DNA from 3 places in the Franconibacter daqui genome. Region 1 is predicted to be linked to each of the others. Evidence: predicted binding sites of a transcription regulator. Region 1 holds the regulator's gene; each other region holds the start of a gene.
The links. The regulator CRP, encoded in region 1, controls carbon source genes, mostly activating them, when cyclic AMP is high. The targets are predictions, from matches to a motif close to ATGTGANNNNNNTCACAT.

Region 1 (7,153 bases):
CTCGCCACAAGCCCCGGCTGGTCGTTTTTCATGGGCTGGAAGGCAGCTTGCACAGCCCCTACGCGCATGGGCTTATCCATGCGGCGAAGCAGCGCGGCTGGCTTGGCGTCGTGATGCATTTTCGCGGCTGCAGCGGCGTGCCGAACAAAATGCCGCGCATCTATCATTCTGGCGAAACCGAAGACGGCACCTGGTTTCTGAACTGGCTGAACCGGCGCTTCGGCGAAGCGCCGACTGCGGCGGTGGGCTTTTCGCTGGGCGGTAATATGCTGGCCTGCCTGATGGCGAAGCTGAACGCAGACTTTCCGCTGGCGGCGGGCGTGGTGGTTTCCGCGCCGTTGATGCTGGAAGCGTGCAGCTACCATATGGATAAAGGCTTCTCCCGCGTTTATCAGCGCTATCTGCTGAACCTGCTGAAGGCGAACGCGAGCCGCAAGCTTAAGGCGTGGCCCGGCACGCTGCCGATAGACCTGGCGCAGCTTAAGCGCCTGCGCCGCATCCGCGATTTCGATGACGCCATTACCTCGAAAATCCACGGGTTTCGCGACGCCATCGACTACTACCGCCAGTGTAGCGCTCTGCCTTTACTGAACCAGATAACGCGACCTACGCTTATCATCCATGCCAAAGATGACCCGTTTATGGATCATCACGTGATCCCGCAACGTGAAACGCTGCCTGCTAATATCGAGTATCAACTGACCGATCATGGCGGACATGTAGGCTTCGTTGGCGGCACGCTGCGACGTCCGCAGATGTGGCTGGAAAAGCGTATTCCCGACTGGTTAACGACTTATCTGGACCGATAAATGATCATTCCCTGGCAAGACCTACCGCCCGAGACGCTGGACAACCTGATTGAAGCGTTTGTCTTGCGCGAAGGCACCGATTATGGTGAACATGAACGTTCGCTCGAACAAAAAGTGGCCGACGTTAAGCGGCAATTACAGAACGGCGAAGCCGTTCTGGTGTGGTCTGAACTGCACGAAACGGTCAATATCATGCCGCGCGGGCAGTTCCGTGGCTGATGGTCAGCCTGACTTGTTGTCAGGCTGACGCCAGAGCGAAGCAAACTATTCCGCCAGCGCCGGAACGCTGGCGTCAGTGGCGTACCTTTTTCGCGTATCCATGGAGTTCTCGCTATGTCATCAAGACACCCGGTTATCGCCGTTACAGGTTCCAGCGGCGCAGGCACGACCACCACCAGCCTTGCGTTTCGTAAGATCTTCGCTCAGCTAAACCTTCATGCTGCGGAAGTGGAAGGCGACAGCTTTCACCGCTATACGCGCCCGGAAATGGATATGGCTATCCGCAAGGCGCGCGATTTAGGCCGGCATATCAGCTATTTTGGCCCCGACGCCAACGACTTTGGCCTGCTTGAACAAACCTTTATCGAGTATGGACGCAGCGGCCAGGGGAAATCGCGCAAATACCTGCATACCTATGATGAAGCGGTGCCGTGGAACCAGGTGCCGGGCACCTTTACGCCCTGGCAGCCGCTGCCGGAGCCTACCGACGTGCTGTTTTATGAAGGGTTGCACGGCGGCGTGGTCACGCCGCATCACAATGTGGCGCAGCATGTGGATTTGCTGGTGGGCGTAGTGCCTATCGTCAACCTTGAGTGGATCCAGAAGCTGATTCGCGATACCAGCGAGCGAGGGCATTCGCGCGAGGCGGTGATGGATTCCGTGGTGCGATCAATGGAAGATTACATTAACTACATCACGCCGCAGTTTTCCCGCACCCATATTAACTTCCAGCGCGTGCCGACAGTGGATACGTCGAACCCCTTCGCGGCGAAAGGCATTCCTTCGCTCGATGAAAGCTTCGTGGTTATCCACTTTCGCAACCTTGAAGACATCGATTACCCCTGGCTGCTCGCCATGCTTCAGGGTTCCTTCATTTCTCACATCAATACGCTTGTCGTTCCCGGCGGCAAGATGGGGCTGGCGATGGAATTAATCATGCTGCCGCTGGTGCAGCGATTGATGGAAGGGAAAAAAATTGAATAAGGCGGCTGACGCCGCCCCGAGTCAGACCTCTACCACCTCATAAGAGTGGGTGATGTTGACCGCTTTGCCGAGCATCAGCGCCACAGAGCAATATTTCTCAGCGGAGAGATCCACCGCGCGCGCCACGGCCGCCTCCTTCAGCGCCTTACCCGTTACGATAAAGTGCAGGTTAATGTGAGTGAACAACCGCGGCGCTTCTTCGCGGCGTTCTGAGGTCAGTTTCACTTCGCAATCCTGAACGTCATGACGCCCTTTTTGCAAAATAGACACCACGTCGATAGCGCTGCAACCGCCCGCCGCCATCAGCACCATTTCCATCGGGCTTGGCGCTTTATCGCCGGAATTGCCGTCCATCAGGATTTGGTGCCCTGAAGCGGATTCGCCCAGAAACGTCAATCCCTCAACCCACTTTACTCGTGCCTGCATAATCATCACTCCGATGTATAAAAATTTTTGACAGATTACGCGCCAGTTGCGAAAGAGGCAACGGAAGGGCGACCTGCGTCAAGCTGAAACGAGACAATAGAAGACACCCATGAAAAGCTATGCTAAAACAGTCTGGATGCTGCGGCGATACATTGATGTTATGCATGTATGCAGAGGACAAGACAATTTACCGGCTGCGACGACATGGACAGCCAACTTCCCGGGATGCGGGAAGATAATGATTGCAAAGCCAGATGGGGGACCCGCGCCCCGTCTTTGGAGCCAGTTTAAACAGAGGATAACAGCGCATGGTGCTTGGCAAACCGCAAACAGACCCGACTCTCGAATGGTTCTTGTCACATTGCCACATTCATAAGTACCCATCGAAGAGCACGCTGATTCACCAGGGTGAAAAAGCGGAAACGTTGTATTACATCGTTAAAGGCTCAGTGGCAGTGCTGATCAAAGACGAAGAGGGCAAGGAGATGATCCTCTCGTATCTGAATCAGGGAGACTTTATCGGCGAACTGGGCCTGTTTGAAGAGGGCCAGGAGCGCAGCGCCTGGGTTCGCGCCAAGACCGCTTGCGAAGTCGCCGAGATTTCCTATAAAAAATTCCGCCAGCTTATCCAGGTGAACCCGGACATCCTGATGCGCCTCTCTTCGCAGATGGCGCGTCGTCTGCAAGTCACCTCTGAAAAAGTCGGCAACCTGGCGTTCCTCGACGTAACGGGCCGCATCGCCCAGACGTTGCTCAACCTGGCGAAACAGCCGGACGCCATGACCCATCCCGACGGCATGCAGATTAAAATCACCCGTCAGGAAATCGGCCAGATCGTGGGCTGCTCCCGCGAAACCGTTGGCCGCATCCTGAAAATGCTTGAAGATCAAAACCTGATCTCCGCGCACGGTAAGACCATCGTGGTTTACGGCACCCGCTAAGCCGCCTTAAAAAAACGGCGTGTCGCTTCGGTAACACGCCGTTTTTGTTTCTACACTTACCTCTATGTTTCGCCGTCTCATTTATCACCCGGAAGTGAACTACGCCCTGCGCCAGACGCTGATCCTGTGTCTGCCGGTGGCGGTTGGGTTACTGCTGGGCCATCTGCAACAGGGCCTGCTTTTTTCGCTGGTGCCTGCCTGCTGCAACATCGCCGGGCTCGATACGCCCCACAAGCGCTTTTTCAAACGTCTGGCGGTCGGCGCTTCGCTCTTTGCCGTCAGCAGTTTTACCGTGCAACTGTTACTGGCGGACAATCTGCCGCTGCCGCTTATCTTTTTAGGCATGGCGCTGCTGCTTGGCGTGACGGCGGAGATAAGCTCGCTGCATGCCCGGCTGCTGCCCGCTTCGCTTATCGCCGCTATTTTTACGCTAAGCCTTGCGGGGAACATGCCGGTCTGGGAGCCTATCCTGCTCTATATTTTCGGCACGCTCTGGTACGGGCTGTTTAACTGGTTCTGGTTCTGGCTGTGGCGCGAGCAGCCGCTTCGCGAGTCGCTAAGCTTGCTGTATCGCCAGCTGGCGGACTATTGCGAAGCGAAATATAACCTGCTGACGCAGCATACCGACCCGGAGACCGCCCTGCCCCCGCTGCTTACGCATCAGCAAAAAGTGGTGGACCTTATCAGCCAGTGCTACCAGCAGTTGCACATGCTGGCGGCCGGGAAACAGAGCGGCTATAAGCGTCTGCTGCGCACCTTCCAGATGGCGCTGGATTTGCAAGAACATATTTCGGTCAGCCTGCATCAGCCGGAGGAGGTGCAAAAGCTGGTGGAGCGCAGCCACGCCGAGGCGGTGATCCGCTGGAACGCACAGACCATCAGCGCGCGACTGCGCGTCATGGCCGACGACATCCTCTACCATCGTTATCCGCAGCGTTTCGCCATGGATAAGCAAATCGCCGCGCTGGAGAAAATCGCCCGCCAGCACCCGGACAACCTTGTAGGGCATTTCTGCGAATACCACTTCAGTCGCATCGCCCGCATCCTGCGCACGCAGCGCCCACTCTATGCCCGCGACCTGATGGCCGACCGGCAGAAACGGCTGCCGCTATTCCCGGCGCTGAAAAGCTACCTTTCGCTCAAATCCGCCGCTTTGCGCAACGCCGCACGGCTGGGAGTGATGCTGAGCATCGCAAGCCTCGTTGGCAACGCGTTCCATCTGCCCAAACCGTACTGGATCCTCATGACCGTAATGTTTGTGACGCAGAATGGCTACGGGGCGACGCGGGTGCGCATTCTCCAGCGAGCGGCCGGCACGCTGGCGGGGTTAATCATCGCGGGCGTCACGCTGCACCTGCATGTGCCGCAGGGCTACATGCTGCTGGTGATGCTGGCTATCACGCTCATTAGCTACCTTATCCTTCGCAAAAACTATGGCTGGGCGATGATTGGCTTCACGGTGACGGCGGTTTACTCCTTACAGCTGCTGTCGCTGAACGGCGAACAGTTTATCGTCACCCGGCTTATCGACACGTTGATTGGTTGCTTTATCGCTTTCGGCGGTATGGTCTGGCTGTGGCCGCAGTGGCAAAGCGGGCTGCTGCGCCAGAACGCCCACGACGCGCTGGAGGCGGACCAGGAGGCGCTGCGCCTTATCCTGAGCGACGACCCGCAGCCTGCGCCGCTTGCCTGGCAGCGGATGCGTGTCAACCAGGCGCATAACGCGCTTTATAACTCGCTGAACCAGGCGATGCAGGAGCCTGGCTTCAACGCCCACTACCTGGATGATATGAAGCTTTGGGTTACGCACAGCCAGTTTATCGTTGAGCATATCAACGCCATGACGACGATGGCGCGCGAGCACCATATGCTGACGCCGGAACTGGCGGCGCGTTATCTGGAGTCCTGTGAAATTGCGTTGCAGCGCTGCCAGCAACGGCTGGAATATGATGAGCCGGGGGAATCCCACGACGCGAATATTCTGGAAGGGCCAGAGACGCTGCCGGATACCGCGTTGAGCGTCATGGAACAGCATGTGCACCGTATTCTCGGCCACCTGAACACCATGCATACGATCTCTTCGGTAGCATGGCGTCAGCGGCCCCATCACGGCATCTGGCTTAAGCGCCGTCTGGGCTGATTAGCCTGTTACGCGCGCTACGGCTTTCGCAAAGCGCGCCATCCCTTCGTCGATATCCGCGCTTTCCACCACCAGCGACGGGGCGAAGCGCATCACATCCGGCCCGGCGTTCAGCACCATCAGCCCTTCACTGGCGGCGGCGTACAGGAAATCCCGCGCGCGGCCTTTATAAGCGGGTTTCAGCTCCGCGCCGATCAGCAGGCCCATCCCGCGAATGTCGCTAAAAAGGTCGTACTGCTCATCGATAGCGCGCAGGTGACGTACAAACTGCTCGCGCTTCGCGTTAACGCCGTCCAGCACTTCCGGCGTGTTGATGATATCAAACGCCGCGCCCGCCACCGCGCAGGCCAGCGGGTTGCCGCCATAGGTGGAGCCATGCGAGCCGACATGGAACGCCGAGGCCACATCCTGCGTCGCCAGCACCGCGCTTACCGGGAAACCGCCGCCAAGCGCCTTCGCGCTGGTCAGAATGTCTGGCGTCACGCCGTAATGCATATAGGTAAAAAGCTTGCCGGTGCGGCCCATGCCGCTCTGTACTTCATCAAACACCAGCAGCGCCTGATGCTGGTCGCAAAGTTCGCGCAGCCCCTGTAAAAACGCCGGCGTGGCGGCGGTAACGCCACCTTCTCCTTGCACAGGCTCAACCACCACCGCGCAGGTGTGGTCGTCCATTACCGCTTTAACGGCGCTCAGGTCATTAAAAGGCACGTGGATGATGTCGGCTGGCTTAGGACCAAAGCCATCGGAATATTTCGGCTGCCCGCCGACCGAAACGGTAAACAGCGAGCGGCCATGAAACGCATTATGAAACGCGATGATTTTCGTTTTGTAAGGGCTGTGGCGGGTAATCGCGTAATGACGAGCCAGTTTGAACGCCGTTTCATTGGCTTCGGTGCCGGAGTTCATAAACAGCACGCGGTCAGCAAAGGTGGCTTCAATGATTTTACGACCGAGGCGCAGCGCCGGTTCGTTGGTAAACACGTTGCTGGTATGCCAGAGGGTTTCACCCTGCGTTTTCAGCGCCTCTACCAGCGCGGGATGGCAATGACCCAGCGCCGTCACCGCGATGCCACCGGCAAAATCCACATACTCATTACCCTGCTGATCCCACACCCGGCTGCCTTTGCCCTTTACCGGAATAAACTCCGCCGGTGCATAAACCGGCAGGATCACTTCATCAAAAGTTGCGCGGGTAATTGCAGTTTGTTCAGTCGCCATGTCATGCCCATCCAGTTAATGCGAAACCGCATATGAAAAGATAAGCATAAAATATGCATAATAAATCAATTAATGGCAATGAAAATTCAGCGGTTAAGGAAGTTTGCCAGCAGTTGATGCCCCTGCTCGCTCAAAATGCTCTCCGGGTGAAACTGCACCCCTTCGAGATCCCATCGCTTATGCCGAATGCCCATAATCTCCTGACGATCGCTCCAGGCGGTGACGGAAAAATCATCCGGCAGCGTCGGCGGGTCGATAACCAGCGAATGATAACGCGTAACGGTAAGCGGATTATTTAGCCCGGCAAAGACGCCTTCTCCGGTGTGCTGAATCTGCGACGTTTTGCCATGCATGACTTTTTCTGCCCGTACGACCGAAGCGCCAAAGGCCTGGCCGATAGCCTGATGACCGAGGCA
Region 2 (7,153 bases), 240 kb from region 1:
GAAGGTTTCTACGGTCACTTCCAGCGGGTCGCTGCTGGCGGAGGCGGCTGGCGGCACGATGCGGTCCACAGCGGAATCGACAAAGCCTACGTGATCTTCCATCCAGGCGATATTTTCCTGCGACAGCGCTTTCAGCACATGATCTTTTAACTGCGAGGTGCCGCGCACCATGTTTTCACACGCGATAATATTGAGCGGCTGGTTGTTGCCCTGCGCTTTGCGCTTTGCCAGGCCTTTGGCAATCGTCGGCGCGATACGCTCCAGGATTACCGGGCCGACCGCGGTGGTCACCAGGTCAACCTGCGCGATAAGGTCTACCACTTCTTCGCCCGCGCTGCTGACCGCGCTTACGCCCGATACGGTCTCGACCTGCTCCTGTTCGCCGACTACATGAACCTGGTAGCTGCGACGTGCGTTCAACGCGTCCAGCACCGCCTGGTTTACGTCGGCGAAAGTCAGTTCAATGCCCGCGTCCGCTAACAGTTTGCCGATAAAGCCACGTCCAATATTACCTGCGCCGAAATGTAATGCTTTCATTGTCTGAACCCTTCTTAAACTTGAGTCGTTCGCCCGAGAGGGCTGGGGAAAGAGGTGTTGCAGAAACTCCCTTTCCCTTGCCCTCTCCCGAGGGGGAGAGGGAAGGGTTGCCCTGGTGCAGGCAAAACCTTCAACGTTAAAAGGGAGAGGGACTGTCATCCTCTCCCTGATACATCAGGCCGCTTTTTTACCGGCCAGCAGATCAAGCACTTCCTGAACGTTGGTGGTGTGCGCCAGACGCTCAATTACGCTCTCATCATCCAGCGCGTTAGTCAGGCTGGTGATAACTTGGATATGTTCATTGTTACGCGCCGCGATGCCTATCACCAGCCGGGCGATATCGTCTTCTTCTTCGCCGAAGCGTACGCCCTGCGGATACTGGCAGAAGACGACGCCGGTTTTCAGTACGCGATCTTTCGCTTCAACAGTGCCGTGCGGAACGGCGATAGACTCGCCCAGGTAAGTCGGGGTCAGCTTTTCACGCTCCAGCATCGCCTCAACATATTCCGGCTGCACATAACCGCCTTTCACCAACTGCTCGCCTGCGAAACGGATAGCTTCTTCTTTGGTCGCCGCGGTACGGCCGAGGAAGATGTTTTCCGCGCCCAGCCTGAAGAGGTTGCTGCTGCTGTCGTCAAAGCTGTCCTGCAGGCTGGTGCGTACTTTCGCTTCGTTGTCAGTATGGCGCTGCGCGGCAACCAGACGTTCGGTCAGGTTGGTGTACAGGCCGCTGTCGAGGAAGTTGGTCAGCGAAATGTGCTGCGCCTGCGGCGCCTGGCGCATAGCGCGCTCGGTCAGGTCGCGGTGGGTAATGACCACGTCCACGTCCGACGGCAGACTGTTAATCGCGCTGTTGGTTACAGAGATATTGCTCAGGCCGGCATCCTGCACTTTCTTACGCAGCACGCCCGCGCCCATGGCGCTGGAGCCCATACCGGCGTCGCAGGCGACGATGATTTTACGCACGTGGCTCAGGTCGTTAGTCACATCGCCAGCGGCCAGCGGGGTGGCTGCCGTCGCGCCTTTGGACTGCGCTTTCATATCGTGCATGCGACGGGTCGCCGCTTCCAGATCGTCTTCTTCTTTCACCTTGCTGGTTTTCAGCAGGATAGAGGAGATAACGAAGGAAACCGCCATGGCCGCAAAGATAGCCGCGAGGTTTGCAAAGTAAGCGCCTTTCGGCGTCATCGCCAGCACCGCCAGGATAGAACCCGGAGAAGCCGGAGAAACCAGGCCGCCGTTCAGCACGCTCAGGGTGAACACGCCGGTCATACCGCCGAGGATAACGGCGATCAGCAGACGCGGGTTCATCAGCACGTACGGGAAGTAGATTTCGTGGATACCGCCCAGGAAGTGGATGATAGCCGCGCCGCCAGCAGACTGTTTAGCGCTGCCGCGACCGAAGAAAATGTAAGCCAGCAGCACGCCCATCCCCGGACCCGGGTTAGCTTCAATCAGGAAGAAGATAGACTTGCCGAGTTCATGAGACTGCTGAATGCCCAGCGGCGAGAAGATGCCGTGGTTGATGGCGTTGTTAAGGAACAGGATTTTCGCCGGCTCAACAAAGATGGACGCCAGCGGCAGCATGTCGTGAACCACCATGAAGTTGACGCCCGCAGCCAGCGCTTTGGAGAGAACTTCAACGGCCGGACCGATGCCAAGGAACGCCAGAATCGCCAGGATCATACCGATGATGCCGGCGGAGAAGTTGTTCACCAGCATTTCGAAGCCGGATTTGATTTTGCCGTCAACCCAGTTGTCGAAATGTTTAATGGCCCAGCCGCCCAGCGGGCCGGCGATCATCGCGCCGAGGAACATCGGCATGTCGGCGCCGACGATAACGCCCATGGTCGTGATAGCGCCTACTACGCCGCCGCGGTCGCCGCCAACCAGACGGCCGCCGGTATAACCGATAAGCAGGGGCAGCAGATAGGTGATCATCGGACCCACGAGCTTCGCCAGCGTCTCGTTCGGCAGCCACCCCGTCGGAATGAATAATGCGGTGATAATACCCCACGCGATAAACGCGCCGATATTGGGCATTACCATATTGCTGAGAAAACGACCAAAGCTTTGCACTTTGATCTTGATATCGGATGACATAAAACACCCCTTCTTATGGTTACGCGCAGGCCAGCAGCCCGAGGTTTATTGTTAACGTGGCGGCAGAGGTAGCCGGCCGAATGCTCTGGATGACGCGAATCTGGCACCGAATAAAGCAACTGTCCAGATGGTGGGTTTAAGTGTGATCTATATCACATGAAGCGAGGGGGATCAGGGGCTTATTTAGTGACTTCAATCACAAAACATTCGTGTAAAAAAAGAACGATGACGAATTTATGAACGTAAAAACGATGAAAACGTGAATAATGTCACAATTTAATGTGGCGTTTTTGTTTTTATTTTGTGATCTAAATCACATGCGATTTTTCCTTCTTTTTATTCTCTGTGATCGACCGCAAACTGCCTGGCGGCGCATTGCCGCGCTGTAATTTTATTACGCATGTACCGGCCCTCAGTATAGCGCGTTCCCGCCCGCCTGCTTTTAACGTAACCTGAGCCATACTTAGCCACTGTCGGCGTTGACGCATAAAGGAGCAGGCCATGAAGCTTATCGGTAGTTACACCAGCCCGTTTGTCCGGAAAATCTCAGTCATTCTGCTGGAGAAAGGCATTACCTTCGAGTTTGTTAATGAATCGCCTTACGCGGAGCAAAGCGGGGTGGCGCAATACAACCCGTTGGGCAAGGTGCCGGCGCTGGTGACCGACAGCGGCGAGCAGTGGTTCGATTCACCGATTATCGCCGAATACCTTGAACTGCTCGAGGCTGAGCCAGCCCTGCTGCCGCGCGACCCGCATGAGGCGTTGAAAGTGCGTCAACTGGAAGCGCTGGCCGATGGCGTGATGGACGCCGGGCTGGTCCATGTGCGTGAACTGCAGCGCCCGGCAGCGCAACAGTCGGAAACGGAACTGCTGCGCCAGCGGGAGAAAATCAGCCGTGCGCTTGATGCGCTGGAGCAGCATACCGCCAACGGCACGCTGAGCGCGGATAACCTCTCTGTTGCGACCATCGCGGCAGGCTGCGCCATCGGCTATCTTAACTTCCGCCGCGTTTCGCCGGGCTGGTGCGTTAACCGACCTCATCTGGTAAAGCTGGTAGAAACCTTATTCCAGCGCGAAAGCTTCGCTCGTACCGAGCCGCCGAAAACCTGAAGCTCTCTTCTCCTTTACCTCCCGGCGTAAACGCGCCGGGCTTCGCGTAAAGCGCTACGGCAACTGAATCTCCTGTTATTTGGTGGTAGATTAGCGCTAAATTCAGCCAACCTACATTTTTCATGACAAGCCAGACTTCTTCACTTTACAGCCAGCTGCCCGCCACGGACCGGCTGCTGCGCGCTGCGGCGTTTCAACCCGTGCTCGACAGCTACGGACACAGCCAGGTCGTGGGTATCCTGCGCACATTGCAGGATGAAGCGCGGCAGACCATTCGCGAAAGCCAGACGCTGCCCGACTGGTGCGCCGACTGGGCGAAAGAGACGGTTTCTCGCCTCCAGAGCCGCACGCAAAGCGCGCTACGCCCGGTTTACAACCTCTCAGGCACGGTGCTGCATACCAATCTTGGCCGCGCTTTGCAGGCGCAGGCGGCGGTAGACGCCGTTACGCAGGCGATGCAGTCCCCCGTCACGCTGGAATACGATCTCGACGGCGCCGGACGCGGCCACCGCGACCGGGCGCTGGCCGACCTGCTTTGTCAACTCACCGGCGCGGAAGACGCCTGTATCGTTAATAACAACGCGGCGGCGGTGCTGCTGATGCTGGCCGCCACGGCGGCAGGCAAGGAGGTGGTGGTTTCCCGCGGCGAGCTGGTGGAAATTGGCGGCGCGTTCCGTATTCCGGATGTCATGCGCCAGGCGGGGTGCAGACTCGTGGAAGTGGGCGCCACTAATCGCACGCACCTGAAAGATTACCGCCAGGCGGTAGGAGAAAATACCGCGCTGCTGATGAAGGTGCATACCAGCAATTACGCTATTGAAGGCTTCACCAAAGCGGTGGAAGAGACCGAACTGGCGGCGCTCGGCGAGGAGCTTGGGGTGCCGGTGATTGCCGATCTCGGCAGCGGCTCGCTTATCGATTTAAGCGAGTACGGCCTGCCAAAAGAGCCGATGCCGCAGGCGCTTATCGCGGCGGGCGTAAGCCTGGTGAGTTTTTCCGGCGACAAACTGCTTGGCGGCCCACAGGCGGGGATCATCGTCGGCAAAAGGGCGCTTATCGAACGTCTGCAGACGCACCCGCTCAAGCGTGCGCTGCGCGCCGACAAGATGACGCTGGCGGCGCTGGAGGCGACGCTTCGTCTTTATCTGCACCCTGAAACGCTGACGGAAACGCTGCCTACGCTGCGCCTGTTAACCCGTAGCGCCGACGCAATCAATGAGCAGGCGCAGCGGCTGTTACCAGCTTTGCAGGCGCGCTATGAGGCGGAGTTCACCGTCCAGGCGATGCCTTGCCTGTCGCAGATTGGCAGCGGTTCGCTGCCGGTTGACCGCCTGCCGGGCGCGGCGCTGGCTTTTACGCCGCGCGACGGGCGCGGCAGTCGTCTGAACGCGCTGGCCGAGCGCTGGCGCGCGCTGCCAAAACCGGTAATCGGCCGCATTTATGACGGCCGCTTATGGCTTGATTTACGCTGCCTTGAAGATGAGGCGGGACTGATGGAGATGTTGTTGCAATGATTATCGCCACCGCCGGGCATGTGGACCACGGCAAAACCACGCTGCTTGAACGGCTTACCGGGATTAACGCCGACCGTCTGCCGGAAGAGAAAAAGCGCGGGATGACTATCGATCTCGGCTACGCCTACTGGCCGCAGCCGGATGGCCGCGTTATCGGCTTTATCGACGTGCCGGGGCATGAGAAGTTTCTCGCCAATATGCTGGCAGGCGTGGGCGGCATCGATCACGCGCTGCTGGTCGTGGCGTGCGACGACGGCGTGATGGCGCAAACCCGCGAGCATCTCGCGATTCTGCAACTCACCGGGCAACCGGCCCTGACCGTGGCGCTCACTAAAGCGGACCGGGTGGATGACGCGAGAGTGGAAGCGGTACGTGAAGAAGCGCTCGCTACGTTGCGGGCGTTCGGCTGGCGGGAAGCGAACGTGTTTGTCACCGCCGCCACGCAGGGGTTAGGCATTGACGCGCTGCGCGCGCATCTGAGCCAGTTGCCGGAGCGGGAGCGCCTGACCGCGCACCGATTCCGCTTAGCGATAGACCGTGCTTTCAGTGTAAAAGGCGCGGGGCTTGTGGTCACCGGCACCGCGCTTTCCGGCGAGGTTAACGTGGGCGAGACCCTGTGGCTTACCGGCGCGGAAAAACCGATGCGCGTGCGCGGAATGCATGCGCAGAATCAGCCCGTTGAACAGGCGCATGCGGGGCAACGTATCGCCCTGAATATCAGCGGCGAGGCGGAAAAGGCGGATATTACGCGCGGCGACTGGCTGCTTTCGCAAAAGCCGCTGGCGGCGGTCGAGCGGGTCATTGTTGAACTACAGCGCCACGCCCCGTTGCAGCAGTGGCAGCCGGTGCATATTCATCACGCCGCGAGCCATATCACCGGGCGCGTATCGCTGCTGGAAAACGATCTGGCGGAGCTGGTGCTGGATTCCCCGCTGTGGCTTGCCGATAACGACAGGCTGGTGCTGCGCGATATCAGCGCTCGCGTGACGCTGGCGGGCGCGAAAGTCGTGCTGCTGGAGGCGCCAAAGCGCGGCAAACGCCAGCCTGAATTTTTAGGCTGGCTGGCAAAGCTTGCCCGTGCGCAAAGCGATGCGGAGGCGCTGTCGCGCCACCTTGAGCGCGGCGCCGTTTCGCTTTCCGCCTTTGGCTGGGCGCGGCAGCTCACGCAGGCGGGGCTGCGGGACCTTATTTCCACCCAAAGCGTGCTACAGGCGGGTGACTACGCGCTGAGCGAAGGGGTGGCGCAGCGCTGGCGGGAAAAATTGCTCGCCACCCTTGCCCGCTATCATGAAAGCCACCGCGAAGAGCCAGGGCCGGGACGCGAGCGGCTGCGCCGCATGGCGCTGCCCTCTGAAGCGGAGCCGCTGGTGCTCGCGCTCATTGAACAGATGCGCCGCGATGGCGCGCTGGCCAGCCGCGAAGGGTGGCTGCACCTGCCGGGCCATGAAGCTGGCTTTAACGCCGCTCAGCAGGCCGTCTGGGAGAAAATCGCGCCGCTGTTTGGCGACGAACCCTGGTGGGTGCGCGACCTGGCGCGCGAGGCGGGAGAAGAAGAGCAGGAGATGCGCCAGCTGTTGCGGCTGGCGGCCCAGCAAGGGTTTATCACCGCGATCGTTAAAGATCGCTACTATCGCCACGATCGCATTGTGGCCTTCGCCGACATGATCCGCGATCTGGATCGGGAGAAAGGAACGACGGTTGCCGCTGATTTTCGCGATCGCCTTAATGTTGGCCGCAAACTGGCGATTCAAATCCTCGAATATTTTGACCGTATCGGCTTTACCCGTCGTCGCGGCAATGAACATCTGTTACGCGACAGCGCGCTTTTCCACCTCGCGGAATAAACCCGAAAGTGTGGAAATAACGGCTTGTTTATTTTCACACTTTTT
Region 3 (7,153 bases), on a different contig from region 1:
CGCGTCGTCCTGCGGCCCGCGGATGAGCCTGAAGATCAGCCCCTGCGCGTCGCTAAGGTCGGTCAGATGGTTGCTTTCCGCCGGGTAAAGCTCGGTCTGCCAGGCATCCAGGGCAGCGATAAGCGCCTGGCTTTCGGACTGGGTCACTTTTGCGGGAATAATGCGGTACATACGCTCACCTTTCTATTTTTTTTCAGCAGATTACGAACCCTTCCCCCCTGCAGCAAGCCCCGGACCATAGCGTTTTCTTATCTTTGCCTTAAAGGCGCAATCAGCGTTTTTCCCGCGCCGACGTTAAGGGTAATCTTGCCGGTAGTCCCCATCAAAATCAGGAAGCATCATGAACACAAAACCCCGTAAGGTGATGATTATCGGCGCGGGCAATGTCGGCACCGCCGCCGCCTGGGCCTTGCTCAACCAGACGATTTGCGAGGAGCTTATCCTGGTGGACCTGGATAAAGCGCGTGTTGAAGGTCATTGCCAGGACTTAAGCGATGCCGCAGCCTACATGCCGGGCATGATAACCGTCTCCACCCGCGAAGCGAGCGACTGCGAGGATGTGGATATTGCGGTGATCACCGTCTCCGGCGGCCCGCTGAAGCCGGGCCAGACGCGCCTGGACGAGCTGACCAATACGGCGCGGATTATCAAAAACATCGTGCCGACGATGATGGCGAACGGCTTTAACGGCATCTTTCTCATCGCCACCAACCCCTGCGACATTATTACCTGGCAGGTCTGGAAGCTCTCCGGGCTGCCGCGCGGCCAGGTGCTGGGCACCGGCGTCTGGCTCGACACCACCCGCCTGCGCCGCACTCTTGCCGAGGCGCTGGATATCGGCCCGCAGTCCATCGACGCCTTTATCCTGGGCGAGCATGGCGACACGCAGTTCCCGGTCTGGAGCCACTCTTCTGTTTATGGTTCACCGATAGCGGATGTCTACCAGCGCAAAACCGGCAAGGCGCTGGATAAAGCGGCGCTAGCGGATTATGTGCGCCGCAAGGGCTTTGAGATTTACGCCCGCAAAGGCTGCACCGAGTTCGGCATCGCCGGCACTATTGCGGAAATCTGCCGCAATATCTTTACCGGCAGCCACCGGGCGCTGGCGGTCTCCTGCGTGTTGCAGGGGGAGTATGGCGTGGATGAGGTGGCGACGGGCGTGCCCGCCGTGCTGGCGCAAAGCGGCGTGCAGCAGATCATTGAGCTGAAGCTCGCGCCGGACGAAGAAGAGAAGTTTCGCCATTCGGTGGAGGTCATTAAGGCGAATATCGCCCGCCTGCCGTAAGAAAACGCCCCGCCGGGTTGCGGGGCGGTTTTATTAGCGCAGCATCACCTTGCCGATTAGATAGGTCGCCGCCTGGCCGCCAATCAGCACGCGGTCGCCATTCCACTGACAGCGCAGCTCGCCGCCACGCGCAGAGACTTGCTTTGCAAGCATCGTGGTTTTGCCAAGCTTGTCACCCCAGTAAGGAATAAGCATGCTGTGAGCGGAGCCGGTCACCGGGTCTTCCGCCACCGCCTCTCCCGGGCAGAAGAAACGGCTGACGAAATCGTACTGTTCGCCGGGCGCGGTGACGCAGACCATTTTTTCAAGCGGCAGCATGGCGTGAATATCCGGGCGCAGATTGCGCACCTGCGTCTCATCTTTTAGCACCACCAGATAGTCGCGCCCCAGACGCACTTCTTCACAGCCGTTGATGCCGAGTGACTCAAGCAGCAACGGCGGCGCGTCGACGGGTTTTGTCTCCCAGGCGGGAAAATCGAGCGTCAGCCAATCGCCGTTGCGCGTCACTCTCAGCTCGCCGACAAAGCGCGTGGAGAAACGAATGTCGGTGTGCGGGTAGTCAAGGTGTTCAAAAATAACGTGCGCGGCGGCAAGCGTGGCGTGGCCGCACAGGTTGATTTCATACTGCGTGGTGAACCAGCGCAGCTCAAAGCCGCTGTCGGTTCGCACAAAAAACGCGGTTTCCGACTGGTTATGCTGTTTCGCCATCGCCAGCAACGTGGCGTCCGGCAGCCATTCCACGAGCGGGCAGACCGCCGCCGCGTTGCCGCCGAAGGTTTTCTGGCTGAACGCATCCACCATATAAAAGTCGATTGCCTGCATCGTCGTCTCCTCTTGTTATTCTGTTTGCCCTCTGAACATGACACGCCGCAACAGACGAGGCAAAAGATTCTTTATTTGCCGGGCATCCTGCTGCGAAGCCCCGTCCCGCGCCGCTTCGTCTGCGGTAAAAAATTGCGATCTGCGTCACAAAAACATTGTATTGCCCGCCGTGAAGGTTTTAAGATCGCCCTCTCTTCTTTGTTAACTTCAACCAGCGCGATATTTCCTATGACGATGAACAACACCGTTTCACGCAAAACCGCGTGGCTGCGCGTGGTTACGCTCGCTGTCGCGGCTTTTATTTTCAATACCACCGAATTTGTGCCGGTCGGTCTGCTCTCGGACATCGCGCACAGCTTCGGCATGGAATCCGCCCAGGCGGGCATCATGCTGACCATCTATGCGTGGGTGGTGGCGCTGATGTCGCTGCCGTTTATGCTGCTGACAAGCCAGGTTGAGCGTCGCAAGCTGCTGATTGCGCTCTTTGCGGTCTTTGTGGCAAGCCACCTGCTGTCGTTTCTCGCCTGGAACTTCACGGTGCTGGTGATAAGCCGCGTCGGCATCGCCTTCGCGCACGCTATTTTCTGGTCGATTACCGCGTCGCTCGCTATTCGCCTGGCGCCGCCGGGCAAACGCGCCCAGGCGCTGAGCCTGATAGCCACCGGCACCGCGCTCGCCTCGGTGCTTGGTCTGCCTATCGGGCGCATCATCGGGCAGTACTTTGGCTGGCGCACCACCTTCTTCGCCATCGGCCTTGGCGCGCTCGTCACCATGGTCTGCCTGATGAAGCTGTTGCCGAAGATGCCAAGCGAACATTCCGGCTCGCTGAAAAGCCTGCCGGTGCTGTTCCGCCGCCCGGCGCTGCTGTGCATCTACGTGCTGACGGCCGTGGTGGTGACGGCGCATTTCACCGCCTACAGCTATATTGAGCCGTTCGTGCAGAACATTGCCGGCCTGAGCGAAAACTTCGCCACCTTCCTGCTGCTGGTGCTTGGCAGCGCGGGGATTATCGGCAGCCTGATCTTCGGCAAGCTCGGCAACCTGCACGCCTCCACGCTTATCAGCAGCGCCATCGGCGTGCTGGTTATCTGCCTGCTGTTGCTGCTGCCTGCGGCCACCAGCGCGGTGAACCTGACGGTGCTGAGCATCTTCTGGGGCATCGCCATCATGCTGATAGGCCTTGGCATGCAGGTGAAAGTGCTGGCGCTGGCGCCGGACGCCACCGATGTGGCGATGTCGCTCTTCTCCGGCATCTTTAACATCGGCATCGGCGCAGGCGCGCTGGTGGGCAACCAGGTGAGCCTGCATCTCTCGATGTCTTCGGTGGGCTATATCGGCGCCATCCCGGCGCTGGCCGCGCTGGCGTGGGCCGTGGTGATTTTCCGCCGCTGGCCGGTGGTGCTTGAAGAACAGCCTCAGCACAACCACAGCGCGAGCGAATCAGCCCGCGTTTAAGAGCGCGTTTATCACGCCCTCCTGCCAGCGGAACCACGGGTTCCCTGTCAGGCGGGCGTAAATTTTCCTTCCCTCTCGATATCCCCGCAGGCGTGAAACGCCCGCGCCGTATCCGATAACGCGGCTGGCGGGATGCGTAACGCGCTTATTCAGGTTATCGACAATCCAGCCGCGAGTTTGCGGCTGACACCCCGCCAGAAAAACCCGGGTCAGGCTTCGCCTCTTCGCGCCTTAATGATACGTGGAGATAAGCTCCAGCACGCCGTTGATAATGAACTGCACGCCCATGCAAACCAGCAGGAACCCCATCAGCCTTGAGATAGCCTCGATGCCGCCCTTGCCTACCAGCCGCATTACGCCGCCGGAGCTGCGCAGGCAGATCCACAAAATGAGGCTCACCACGAGGAAAATCAGCGGCGGCGCGACGCTAATCACCCAGGCGGGAAACCCTTCGCCGTGGCGCACGGTGGAGGCGGAGCTGATTATCATGGCGATGGTGCCAGGGCCTGCGGTGCTCGGCATCGCCAGCGGCACAAACGCAATGCTCGCTTCAGGCTCCCGGGCCAGTTCTTCCGATTTGCTCTGCACTTCCGGCGCATGGTGCCCTTTCTGCGGCGGAAAGAGCATACGAAAGCCGATAAAGGCCACAATCAACCCGCCGGCGATACGCAGCCCCGGAATGGAAATGCCGAACGTGTCCATGACCAGCTGGCCGGCGTACCATGCCACCATCATGATGATGAAGACATAAAACGAGGCCATTTTCGCTTCACGGTTACGCTCTTCACGGCTCATGTTGCCTGCCAGCCCAAGGAAAAGCGCGACCGTGGTCAGCGGGTTCGCCAGCGGCAGAAGCACCACCAGCCCAAGCCCGAGCGCCTTAAATAAATCCACCATGGTTATTCTCCTCTTCTTCTTTTTGCAGTGTTGAGCTTGCGAAGCCACCGCAGGCCGCACCCCGTTTTTTACCCGCCTGACTTCACAGCGATATTCACTGCTTAAACCTATCACAACGATACAGCAAACCCATTAAAGCCGTGAATTTCAGTGAATAAGCCTCACTTTTCTTACGGCGGCAGCAGCAAAACGGCGACAAAATGAGTCGTTTTAACAGATCGTGTGATCGGCAATTTCATTCATTTGACTTATGCTTGCCTGGGCAATAATATCTGCCGTGACTAATCTACTTGCCTGAGCAACTATCGTGAAAAACACCAGCGATCTGTTTAACGACATTATCCCTCTTGGGCGTCTGATTCACATGGTGAACCAGAAGAAGGATCGCTTGCTCAACGATTATCTCTCTCCGCTGGATGTGACCGCGACGCAATTTAAAGTGTTGTGCTCCATTCGCTGCGAAGTCTGCATCACGCCGGTAGAGCTGAAAAAAGTCTTATCCGTGGACTTAGGGGCGCTCACCCGCATGCTGGATCGTCTGGCGTGCAAGGGCTGGATAGAGCGCCTGCCCAACCCCAATGACAAGCGCGGCGTGCTGATTAAGCTTACGCCGGAAGGCGCATCGCTGTGCGAAACCTGTCATCAACTGGTTGGGCTTAACCTGCATCAAGAATTAACAAAAAACCTGACGGCAGAAGAAGTGGCAACCCTTGAATACCTGCTCAAAAAGGTACTGCCTTAACAAAAAAGAGGTATGACGATGTCCAGACGCAATAATGATGCCATTACTATTCATAGCATTTTGGACTGGATCGAAGAGAATCTGGAAACCCCGCTGTCGCTGGAGAAAGTCTCCCAGCGCTCCGGCTATTCCAAATGGCACCTGCAAAGAATGTTCAAGAAAGAGACCGGCCATTCGCTCGGTCAGTACATTCGTAACCGCAAACTGACGGAAATCGCCCGTAAGCTTAAGCAGAGCAACGAGCCGATACTTTATCTGGCGGAACGCTATGGGTTTGAGTCGCAGCAGACGCTGACCCGGACGTTCAAAAACTATTTCTCCGTGCCGCCGCATAAGTATCGCGTGACTAATATGCCGGGCGAAGCGAAGTATCTGCATCCGCTAAATCATTAACAGCGACAGGCGTGAGCCTGCCGGTTTTAGTATCGCCGTCTGAGAAGACGTAACCGAGGAAATCATGAAACGTATTGCAAGCGCTACTCTGTTTTTGCTGGCGCTGGCCTCTGCTGGCGCTATGGCGGATCAAAACACCGCGCTGAGCCATAAAACGGACCGCGATGCGATGGTCCTGCCTTCCGCCACCAACCAGTCGCCCTTTGACTTTAACCACCGGGGCGCCGGCAGCGATAAATCCGACGAGTTAGGCGTTCCCTATTACAACGCCTCTCGCTAAACCTCTTGCCCGGCTGTCGCCGGGCTTTTTTTATCCTTACGCCCGCGCCGCCCGCCGGACGCGAAAGCCGAACACATTGATGTACAGCCCCGCCATAATCAGCAACGCGCCCAGCAACTGCAAAACGCTTAGCGTTTCGCCAAGCAGCAGCGCCGCGCTGGCAAGCCCCACGACAGGCACCAACAGCGAGAGTGGCGCCACGCGCCAGGTTTCATAGCGTCCGAGCAGCGTGCCCCAGATGCCGTAGCCCACAATGGTGGCGATAAACGCCAGGTAGACCAGCGAAAGCACCGTGGTGACATCCAGCGACACCAGGCTTTGCAGCATCACCGCCGGACCGTCGAAAATCAGGCTGGCGACGAAAAACGGGACGATGGGCACCAGCGCGCTCCAGACCACCAGCGACATGATGGCAGGCGGTTGCGGCAACTGCATAATTTTCTTGTTGAAGATATTGCCGCAGGCCCAGCTCAGCGCGGCGGCGAGCGTCAGCATAAAGCCGAGCAGCGCCACATGCTGGCCGCTCAGGCTGCCTTCAACCAGCACCAGCACGCCAAACACCGCAAGCGTTATCCCCGCCACCTGCTTCAGCTGCAGTCGCTCCCGGAAGACAAACGCGCCAAGGATGATGGTGAAGAACGCCTGCGCCTGTAATACCAGCGAAGCGAGTCCGGCAGGCATGCCGAAGTTAATGGCGCAGAAGAGAAACGCGAATTGCCCGAAGCTGATGGTCAGGCCATAGCCCAGCAGCAAAGAGAGCGGCACTTTCGGGCGCGCCACAACGAGCAGCGCAGGAAACGCCACCAGCAGAAAACGCAGCCCCGCCAGCATCAGCGGCGGCATCGAGTGCAGACCCACTTTTATTACAACGAAATTCAACCCCCATGCCACCACCACCAGCAACGCCAGCAGCCCGTCTTTACGCGTCATACCCCTGCCCCTGTCTTTATTAAAATTTTGTTAATACTTCACCATACCGGAATCGGATGATGAGAGACAGATCACTAATTTATGGGAGGCAAAAAGGCGCGGCAGAACGCGTTTTGGGGTGTACAGCCTTTAAAGCGCATGTTATTGCTTAAAAAAACGAATCATGGCTTCTGCAGCCGCTCTCTCCTCCCGTTAAAAAGATAAGAAAATGCTCTCGAAAAAGAATAAATCGACCGCCACGCTGCTTTTCTCTTCTCTGTTGCTGACTATTGGACGCGGCGCCACGCTGCCCTTTATGGCGATTTATCTGTCGAAGGCTTATCAGATGTCTGTTGATGGCGTGGGTGCG

Region 2: IEX01_RS14520 (glutathione S-transferase) is a predicted target of CRP. The motif match lies at 2,942-2,959, and genes of this name have one in related genera.
Region 3: IEX01_RS06470 (sugar transporter) is a predicted target of CRP. The motif match lies at 2,240-2,257, and genes of this name have one in related genera.

The regions. Positions count from the first base shown of each region.
Region 1 is NZ_BMKJ01000004.1:344,135-351,287, reverse strand. Features, by position in the region: gene IEX01_RS15555 (hydrolase) at 1-809, shown strand, start outside; gene IEX01_RS15550 (YheU family protein) at 810-1,028, shown strand; gene IEX01_RS15545 (phosphoribulokinase) at 1,143-2,012, shown strand; gene IEX01_RS15540 (OsmC family protein) at 2,034-2,438, opposite strand; gene crp (cAMP-activated global transcriptional regulator CRP) at 2,747-3,379, shown strand; gene IEX01_RS15530 (YccS/YhfK family putative transporter) at 3,444-5,519, shown strand; gene argD (bifunctional acetylornithine/succinyldiaminopimelate transaminase) at 5,520-6,737, opposite strand; gene pabA (aminodeoxychorismate synthase component 2) at 6,824-7,153, opposite strand, start outside.
Region 2 is NZ_BMKJ01000004.1:100,646-107,798, forward strand. Features, by position in the region: gene mtlD (mannitol-1-phosphate 5-dehydrogenase) at 1-537, opposite strand, end outside; gene IEX01_RS14515 (PTS mannitol transporter subunit IICBA) at 712-2,640, opposite strand; gene IEX01_RS14520 (glutathione S-transferase) at 3,142-3,750, shown strand; gene selA (L-seryl-tRNA(Sec) selenium transferase) at 3,873-5,264, shown strand; gene selB (selenocysteine-specific translation elongation factor) at 5,261-7,108, shown strand.
Region 3 is NZ_BMKJ01000001.1:1,347,467-1,354,619, reverse strand. Features, by position in the region: gene IEX01_RS06485 (GNAT family N-acetyltransferase) at 1-171, opposite strand, end outside; gene IEX01_RS06480 (L-lactate dehydrogenase) at 341-1,285, shown strand; gene IEX01_RS06475 (PhzF family phenazine biosynthesis protein) at 1,319-2,107, opposite strand; gene IEX01_RS06470 (sugar transporter) at 2,336-3,562, shown strand; gene IEX01_RS06465 (MarC family NAAT transporter) at 3,794-4,459, opposite strand; gene marR (multiple antibiotic resistance transcriptional regulator MarR) at 4,767-5,201, shown strand; gene marA (MDR efflux pump AcrAB transcriptional activator MarA) at 5,220-5,594, shown strand; gene marB (multiple antibiotic resistance protein MarB) at 5,659-5,874, shown strand; gene eamA (O-acetylserine/cysteine exporter) at 5,911-6,804, opposite strand; gene ydeE (efflux MFS transporter YdeE) at 7,013-7,153, shown strand, end outside.